DNA from 2 places in the Mesorhizobium sp. AR02 genome. Region 2 is predicted to be linked to the other one. Evidence: riboswitches for the same ligand, from Rfam matches in the RefSeq annotation. Region 2 holds a riboswitch; the other holds the start of a gene.
The links. Region 2 has a riboswitch for cobalamin ahead of DBIPINDM_RS32970 (CbtB domain-containing protein). Riboswitches for the same ligand answer to the same signal wherever they lie in the genome.
Positions count from the first base shown of each region.

Region 1: linked by a shared signal. The riboswitch ahead of bluB (5,6-dimethylbenzimidazole synthase) and the one ahead of DBIPINDM_RS32970 (CbtB domain-containing protein) in region 2 are both predicted to bind cobalamin.

Region 1 covers NZ_CP080531.1:365,769-370,404, forward strand. Annotated here, with positions in the region: gene DBIPINDM_RS06420 (pirin family protein) at 1-810, opposite strand, end outside; gene DBIPINDM_RS06425 (DUF2277 domain-containing protein) at 851-1,117, opposite strand; gene DBIPINDM_RS06430 (exodeoxyribonuclease VII small subunit) at 1,216-1,467, opposite strand; gene DBIPINDM_RS06435 (histone deacetylase family protein) at 1,471-2,397, opposite strand; cobalamin riboswitch at 2,519-2,699, shown strand; partial or broken gene bluB (5,6-dimethylbenzimidazole synthase) at 2,819-3,328, shown strand; gene DBIPINDM_RS06445 (hypothetical protein) at 3,499-4,482, opposite strand; gene DBIPINDM_RS06450 (TetR/AcrR family transcriptional regulator) at 4,587-4,636, opposite strand, start outside.
Region 2 covers NZ_CP080531.1:5,940,176-5,944,811, reverse strand. Annotated here, with positions in the region: gene cobO (cob(I)yrinic acid a,c-diamide adenosyltransferase) at 1-45, opposite strand, end outside; gene cobU (bifunctional adenosylcobinamide kinase/adenosylcobinamide-phosphate guanylyltransferase) at 47-562, opposite strand; gene DBIPINDM_RS32975 (CbtA family protein) at 555-1,364, opposite strand; gene DBIPINDM_RS32970 (CbtB domain-containing protein) at 1,380-1,559, opposite strand; cobalamin riboswitch at 1,592-1,790, opposite strand; gene DBIPINDM_RS32965 (aromatic ring-hydroxylating oxygenase subunit alpha) at 1,932-3,089, shown strand; gene DBIPINDM_RS32960 (MFS transporter) at 3,093-4,292, opposite strand; gene DBIPINDM_RS32955 (heparan-alpha-glucosaminide N-acetyltransferase) at 4,502-4,636, shown strand, end outside.

The sequences.
Region 1 (4,636 bases), 1.9 Mb from region 2:
GAAATTCCACCAAATGTAACGTTTCGAGCCGAGCGAAGCGCCGCCGAACAGCATGAAATGCGCACCGCTTTGCGACGATATGATGATCTCGTCGCCGGGCCGGAACACCAGCAGCCGTTCGGCCGGAAAGACGTCGCCCGAAATCGCGACCTCGCCTTCCAGCGTATAGATGGCGCGCTCTTCGGCATCGGCTGGGATCTTTATGCTGGCGCCCGGCGCCAGCCTGAGGTCGGCGTAGAGCGTCTCGGTATCGGCCCGCACCGGGGAGCGCAGCCCCTGGAAGTCACCGATGACGACGCGGCCGCGAACGCCTTCGGCATCGATCTCGGGCAGCCGCAGGGCAGCGGTGTTCTCGAACACCGGCGCCACTTCCTCCTTGCCATCGGGCAGGGCCAGCCATGTCTGCAGGCCGGAGATCGACATCGGCGCGCCGCGCAGTTCCTCCGGCGTGCGCTCGGAATGCACGATGCCGCGACCGGCCGTCATCAAATTCACGTCGCCGGGCTGGATCACCATTTCGGTGCCGAGCGAATCGCGATGCCGGATCTTGCCGTCGAACAGATAGGTCACCGTCGACAGGCCGATATGCGGATGCGGACGGACATCCATCGCCTGGCTGCCGCGCAGGATCGCCGGGCCCATGCGATCGAAAAAGATGAACGGCCCGACCAGCCGCCTCTTGGCGGTCGGCAACGCCCGACGGACCTCGAAGCCGCCAATATCCTTGGCGTTCGGGATGACCATCAGCTCGATCTGGTCGCTGGCGAAGGCGTCGCCCGCTTCAGGGTCTTTCCCTGGAAAGAAGCTCATGGACTCTCCTTGTCAGCGGTCAAGGACCGCTTTGGCAGCGTCAGGCAAAGCGGATCGCCGCTTTTGCCCGCAGTTTGGCCGCCACCTCTTCGCGATTGCGCGGGTGCTGATGGGTTTCGAGTGAATCGAGCAGCTCGCGCGCCGATGCCGCGATGGCCTCGACCGCATGGTCGAATGCATGCTGGTTCTGTTTCGAGGGCCGTGTCGTTCCGCTCAGCTTGCGGACAAACTGAAGGGCCGCGTCGCGCACTTCGTCATTGGTTGCCGGCGGATCAAAATTGAACAGGGTCTTGATGTTTCTGCACATCGCTTCCGTATCTCCTCTTGTCCTGGGCGCCATATCAATGGCGACGAACCTTATCCTCAATCACGATGATGTCCAAAACTCGGTGAACGGCTCGCGCCTCAGTCCGCGTCGAGCGGCTCCGTGCCAACCGGCTTGCCGTCGCGCGACAGCCTGATCTTCTCGACCTTGTCCTCGGCGGCCTTCAGCAGCCGGTCGCAATGCGCCTTCAGCGCCTCACCGCGCTCATAGATGCGGATCGACTGGTCGAGCGGCACGTCGCCACGCTCCAGATCATCGACGATCTTCTCCAGCGCGTCGAGTGCCTGCTCGAAGCTCATCGCCTTGACGTCTTCGTTGGTCTCAGCAGCCATCATTCATCCTTTCATCAGTCGGCCGACATGGGCGGCGACCGAAAATGCCAGTCCCTGCAGATCGTAGCCGCCCTCGAGCAGGCTGACGAGCCTGTTGCCGCTGTGGCGGGCCGCACGCTGCATCAGCTGGCCGGTCGCCCAGTCGAAATCGTCCTCGGTCAGATTGATCTCGGCCAGCGGGTCGCGATGGTGCGCGTCGAAGCCGGCCGAAATGATGATCAGATCCGGCGCGAAATTGTCGAGCGCCGGCAGGACACGCGACAGGAAGGCATCGCGAAACACCTCGCTGCCGGTCTGCGGTGCCAAAGGCGCGTTGACGATGTTGCCGGCGCCGGTCTCGCTCTTCGCGCCGGTGCCGGGATAGAGCGGCATCTGGTGCGTCGAACAATAGAGCACCGACGGATCGTCCCAGAAAATATCCTGCGTGCCGTTGCCGTGGTGCACGTCCCAGTCGACGACGGCGACGCGCTCGACGCCATGCTTCTTCTGCGCATAGCGCGCGGCGATCGCCGCCGTGTTGAAGAAGCAGAAGCCCATCGCCGTGGTCTTTTCGGCATGGTGGCCGGGCGGACGGGCGGCGACGAAGACATTGTCGGCGCGGCCGGTGAAGACATCGTCCACAGCCGCGTTGGCCGCGCCGATCGCGGTGATCACCGCCTGCCAGCTCTTCGGGCTGGCGGTGGTGTCGGCATCGATACGGGCAAGGCCCTCTTCGGGAATGGCGGCGCGCACACGCGCGACGAAATCGGCAGGATGGGCGTAGAGGATGGTGGCCTCATCGCCTTCAGGCGCCTTGACGCGATCGAGCGCGGCAAAGGCTTCGTCGTCAAGCACGCGCTCGATAGCGCGCAAGCGGTCCGGCCGCTCGGGATGGCCAGGCGGCGTGATGTGCTCGAGGAAGATCGGGTGGGTGTAGAGACGGGTTGTCATGCTCCCTATCTAGTGCCCCGGCGCGGCGATGGCCATGCATTGCGGCTTGATGACTGGGGAAAATCACGCCTGCGTCTATTGGCGTCGCTGCGGGGATTGGCGCTGCCGGCGCTTCGGCGTAAGGTCGCCGCCACTGCCTGGTGCCCGCCGCAAGCGGGAGAATCGGGAACACGGTTGAATTCCGTGGCGTGCCCAACGCTGTGAGGGGGACCGCGCCGGTAAATGCCACTGTCGATGACGGGAAGGCACCGGACGCGGGTTGATCCTGAGCCAGAAGACCGGCCTGGCAGGCATCGTCATCCGCATGGTCAGGCGGACGACATTGATTGCAATCGCAAGGGGACGAGCGATGCCGGAAGCCATGACCGCTCCTATGGGCGACGGATTTGACCAGATGGCGCGCGACGCGGTCTACCGCGCCATGTTCACGCGACGCGATGTGCGCAGCCATTTCCTCCCCACCGCGCTCGACGACGAGGTGCTGGCGCGGCTGCTGCTTGCCGCCCATCACGCACCATCGGTCGGCTTCATGCAGCCGTGGAACTTCATCGTCATTCGCGACGCCAAACGGCGGGAAAAGGTGCGCGACCTGTTCCTTGCCGCGCGTGAGCAGGAGCTGCCGGCCATCGAGGCAGAGCGGCAGGCGCTCTACCGCAAACTCAAGCTGGAAGGCATCTGCGAAAGCGCGCTCAACATCTGCATCACCTGCGACCGCCAGCGCTCGCAGGGCTCACCGCTGGGACGCTGGCACAATCCGGAGATGGATCTCTACAGCACGGTCTGCGCGGTGCAGAATTTCTGGCTGGCGGCGCGGGCCGAAGGCGTCGGTGTCGGCTGGGTCAGCATCATCGAGCCGCAAGCGTTGAAGAGCCTGCTGGCCATTCCCGATCACGTGACGCCGATCGCCTATCTCTGCGTCGGCCGTGTCTCGGAATTCGCGCCGAAACCGGACCTCGAAACGCATGGCTGGGGCCGACGCCTGCCGCTGCCCGAGCTGATCATGAGCGAGACGTTTTCAGGGCAAGGTGAGGCGCCACTCAAATCAGCGGTGGCACACCTCAACACCGTTGCTGTTGCGTCGGCGACCACCTGCCCGGCCGATCAGCGCGTCGCGCCAGCCGTGCCCCAGCGCGAACCGCCGAAGGAAGCCAGCGCCTTGTCCTTGAGTTCCCTGAACTTCGACGACGCCTCGGCCAGCCGGGCATCCCAGGCCGGATCGGGCACCTGGCCGGCAATGGTCTTGAAATAGACCTGCATCAGGCAAGCGATGGCGAACGGCTCGATGAACGCTGCCTTGAAAGCCCAGGCGAAGACGATGGCGAGCACGAAGGCCCAGCCGGCGAGCTGCCCTGGCATCATGAAGAGAATGGCGGCGGCCGGGGCCAGCATCAGCAGGAAGATGACGAACGACACGGCCCACATGATGATCGCCAGCCAGACGGCGTTCTTGACCATGGTCTTGCCGTTCTGGGCATAGAGCACGACGCCTTGGCGCGCGGTCTCGAAGGGCGAGGACGAATTGATGCGGATGTTGTAGCCGAGGATGATCTCGTCGACGTAGGTCAGCGACAGGCGGATCACCGTGTTGATGAACGAGACCAGCCCGCTCAGGCCCGGAATGGGCAGGAAAGCGGCGATGCCGCCGAGCAGGCCGGTGATGGCGCGGATGGCGCCCTTGACCAGCTGGTCGACGACGAAAAGGATGTTGGCCTCGGCGAACCGCTCGGTGACGACCTGCTTGGCATAGGCGATCTGGTTCTGGCCGTCGGGAACATCCCGGCCATCGATCAGATGAACCATGACGGCGATATGGCCGGCCTTGACGACGTAGAGGATGTATTCGCGGATCCAGTAGACGGCGATCGAGACGACGCCGAAACCGACCACGCCACCCCACAGGGCAAAAGACAGCGGCCCGTCAGGATCGGTGGAGATATGGCCGACGCCATAGCCGACCGAGGCGCCGGTGCCGGTCGCCATGATGTAGGCCAGCGTGATGCCGAAATAGACGATCATGCGAAAGACAATGAAGGGCCAGGTCCTGATCATGATGGACACCGACCTGCCGATCTCGAAATCCCACATGCTCCGAATCTCCCCTCAGAGATGGCTGCGGAGGATGCGCTCTGCCTGAAGATTGTCAATCGTGGGCGGTGCCAGCGAGGCGCCCAACGGGGATTTTAGTTCTGTTATGAACCTGGTTTCCTGAGCAGGCCCTCCAGCAGTTGCTTGAACGCCG
Region 2 (4,636 bases):
CTTGGCGCGATGGCGCTCTTCGTCCTTATTGTCGATGTCGGTCATCTCATTTCACCTTGAGCGGCAGCCCCGCCACCATCAGCAGCACGGTGTCGGCGATCGCCGCGACCTGCTGGTTGAGCCGTCCGGCGTCATCGCGAAAACGGCGCGCCAGGGCATTGTCAGGCACGATACCTTGGCCGACTTCGTTGGACACCACGAACCAGGGCCCGCGCGGCCGCGACAGCACATCCGTCAGCCGCCGGCATTCCAGCTCGAGATCGTGATCGGCCAGCATGTGATTGGTCAGCCACAGCGTCAGGCAGTCGACCAGCACCGGCTGGTTGTCGGGCAAAGCCGTAAGCGCGCCGGCAAGGTCGAGCGGTGCGTCGATGGTCGTCCAGCCTTCGCCGCGCCGCGAGCGGTGCAGTGCGATGCGCTCGCACATCTCGTGGTCATAGGCTTGCGCGGTGGCAATATAGACCCATGGTGAGGGCAACGCCATCGCCAGGGTTTCGGCGTGCGCGCTCTTGCCGGAGCGCGCACCGCCAATGATGAAGGTCAGCTTGCCGTGATCAGGCAAAGCTGTCGCGCAGGCTGGTCGCGGTGCCGGTGAAGCGTCCGCGCACCACGCCGACGACGGCACCAAGCACCAGCCAGAACACCAGATTGGTCACGGTCACCGCCACCACGAACTGGTGGTGCAGGCCTTCCGGGATCGGCGTCTCGAAGCTGTCGGGCTGCGGCGCGCCGACGATGTGCGGAGCGACGATCAGCAGCACGGCAAGGATGGCCAGCGGCAGCGACTTGCGGAACGCGATCAGGCCGAGCCCGATGGCAGTCGCGATCACGGTTGCCACCCACCAAATCTGGCGCTGCGTCAGGTCGGCCGCCGGCATGGCCGGCAGTTCCGGCGGCAGGCCGAGACCGGGCGCCAGCGTGAACACGGCAAAGCCGGCAAGACCCCAGAAGACGCCCTGGCGCCAATTGCCGATGCCGCCGGCGAATTCCGAAACCGCGACCAGGATCAGCGCGAAGCCGATGCCGGTGACGACATTGGACACGACGTTGAAGGCAAAGCGCTCGAAGCCGTCGGCCGGCGCCCAACCCTCGTCTTCGGCCGGAGCGGCAGCCTCGGCCGGTGCCGGCGCAGCAGTGCTCATGGCGTTCGATGCCGCAGGAGCGGCGGAGCCCATTGCGTTGCCGCTGGCGGCTTCGGCCGGCGCCGCGGCGTGCTCATGCTTGTGGCCGCCTTCGGCCTGTTCGTAGACTTCCGCCTTGAGGATCAGCGGCACGGTGGCATAGGCCTGCATGCAGGCGAGGACGACGCCGGCCACGAGCCCGGCGATCGCCGCGATGAACACGACGTTGCGAAACAGATTCATGATGTCAGATCCTCGTCAGTGGCAGGGAAACGCCATCGAATGCCGGTTATCATGACCGGCATTGTGGACCGCATCGATGTGCGAGAAGCCGACAAAGCCGATGATGAAGGTGCCGAGCAGCGCGGCGAGTGCCAGCTGCATGAAGCGCGACTGCGAGGAGACGGAGGCGCCGAGGGAGACGGAAGCAGTAGTCATATCTTGTCCTTTCACCCTCCACCCGAGGGCCTGTCAGTTTTGCCGTCGTCGGCAGGTCTCCTGGCTCGCGGATCAGCGCCCTTCTCCACCTTCCCGAAGACAAATCTTCAGTGGCATATGGAGAGGACTACCGCACACAGTTGCGGGGGCAGCCACGGCATTGGGCAACAAGTCAGCCCGCACCGCATTCCCTCTTGGCTCCAAAACGGAACCGACGACTGTGCGACTATAGGGAAAATCGCAACACGCGGCAAACCAAATTCCGCCGGCAATCAGCGCGATTGCGCCATGCCATCCCCAAGCACGACAATTGACAATTGTCATGGCCGGGTGTCGGCTGACCTCTTCACAGGAAGCCAGCCATGCAGCCGATTGCCAGCGAGCGCGCCCTACAACGGCCTGACCCAGGTTGAACCGACGCTGCCCTCGTCGGCCTATTGGGATGGTGAGAGTTACCAGCGCGACCTCGATGCCATCTGGTGCAAGAACTGGCTGCTGGTCTGTCGCGAGGCCGATCTGGCCCAGCCGCTGGCCTTCCGCCGGTTCCGCATCGGCACGCAGGACATCATCGTGCTGCGCGACGACACCGGCGAGTTGCGCGCCTTCCACAACACCTGCCGGCATCGCGGCTCGCAGCTTTGCCAGGAGAGCGAGGGCCGGCTGAAGGCGCGGCTGATCACTTGCCCCTATCATGCCTGGTCCTATTCGCTGCGCGGCGATCTCGTGCGGGTGCCGTCGAAATCATTGCCGGACGGCTTCGACAAGGCCGACCACCCGCTCTATCGCGTCGCACTTTCGGTGTGGCGCGGCTTCGTCTTCATCAATTTGCAGGAGAATGCGGCGGGCTCCGCACAGGCATCCTTCGACCCCGCCTCCGGCAATCTCGGCAACTGGCCGCTGGAAACGCTGGTCTCAGGCCATGTGCTGCGCAAGGTGATGCAGTGCAACTGGAAGATTTTTTGGGAAAACTTCAACGAGTGCCTGCACTGTCCGGGCGTCCACAAGGACCTGTCGCGGCTGGTGCCGATCTATGGCCGCGGCCTGATGAGCCGGCATGACGATCCAGAATGGACCCGCCACGCCGACAATGATGCGCCGGAATTTTCAGGCGGCCTGCGCGCCGGGGCCGAAACCTGGTCGCGCGACGGCCAGACGCACGGGCCGGTCTTCTCAGGGTTGACACCGGCCGAACGTGCCGCCGGCCAGACCTACGCCACCAGCCTGCCCTCGATGTTCATCGTCGGTCATGTCGATTATGTCAGGACCGTGCGCCTGGTGCCGCTCGGCCCCGAACAGACGGAGCTTGTCGCCGAATGGCTGTTCGCGCCCGAGGCGCTGGCCACGACCGACATCGACAACATCGTCGCCTTCGGCACACAGGTGCTGGAAGAGGATGCTGGTATCTGCGAGGTCAACCAGAAGGGCCTGCGCTCGATGCGCCACCAAGCCGGCGTGCTGATGCCCGAGGAATATGAACTGCACCGCTTCCACAACTGGGTGCGCGAGCGCCACGCAGCGCTTTCTGCCTGATCCTCACAAAGACTTCGGCAGGTAACGCCACGTCACGAAGCCGCATACAGCGGCCAGCAGGCTGAGCGTGATGAACACCGAGCCCAGTCCGAAGAAGGCCAGCACAACGGAATAGACCAGCGGCGGCGTCAGCTCCGAAAAATCGAGATAGGTGCGGTAGACCGCCGCCATCTGCGCCCGCTCATAGGAGCGCACCGAGCGCATGAAGGCGGTTGAACCCAGTGCATCGAGCGCAATGGTGAAGAACGCGCCACCAAGCAGGAAAGCGCCGGTCAGCAGCGGCGCACTCGCTCCCACCGTGCCTGCCGCCAGCAGCATTGCCGACATGGCGAAATAGGCAAAAGTCATGGTCTTGCGGCCGCCAAAGCGTTTTCCCGCCTTGCCCCAGAAGATGGCCATGAACAGCAGCGCATTGCCGGCCGAGACCAGCAGGCCGCCGGCCAGTTCGCCCTCGCCGGTGATGACCATGAACAGCGGTCCATAGACGAAGAAGGTCGACCAGAAGCAGGACCGGCCGAAGGCGATCAGCCAGGCAAGCCTCAGCCTCGGCTGCGCGATGAAGCGGCCGATATTGGCGAGCGGATTGGCCGGCCGGGTCTTGCCCGGCCGTATCGACCGGTTGTCGCCCAGCCGATAGGTCCAGAACAGCGCCAGCAGCGCCAGCGCGAACACCGCCACCGCGCCGTGCGCGGCATAGATGCCGAAGCGTGTGTAGAGGAAGATGCCGAGCGTCGGCCCACCGGTCCAGGCGAACATCGACCACGCCATGCGCAGCGATTCGGCCTGCATGAAGTCGGTCTTGCGGATGTGGTCCATGATGTAAAGGTTGAGCGTGATCGACAGCGCGCTGGCGCCCATCACCCGGCACAACATGCCTGCGATTTGCCCGGCAAGCGTGTGGGTGACGAAGAACAACGAGCCGATGGCGAGCAGGCAAGCGCCTGCTGTGTAGACCCAGCGCCGGGCAAACCGGCGGATCAGCATCGGCATGAACAACGTTACCGACAGGCCGAGCATCGCCACGATGGTGTAGAGGATCGAGACGATCTGTTCGTTGTGAAGGATTTCGTAGGCCTGGATCGGGATGACGCTCGACACCGTGGCGCGGGCGAAGGATTCGACCGCGTAGAGCGAGGCGAAGGTGCGCGCATCCGCGGCCTTGAGGGCCGGGAGCCAGATCGGATGGCGCACATGGGTGGACATTGCTTCCCCAAAGCAGAATCACCGACCAAATCTGCCGTGGTCGATCCCGAGCCAATAAGAGGAAACCGACGCATAACCGGCAAAAAGTGAAACCGGTCAAAGGCTTCCCGGCTCTGGCCTAAAGCGTCGCTTGACCCGATGCCCCGGCCTTCTTCTGTCCCGCCCAACCGTGATAGTCCTCAGGCGGGGCTGAATCAGATCGCGAGACCATGACCATCCACACGCCGACCGCACTCGTTCCGGAGCCATCCAGGCGCATCGTCGCCATCGACATCGTGCGCGGCATCGCGCTGCTGGCCATGGCGAGCTACCATTTCACCTGGGATCTGGAATTCTTCGGCTAC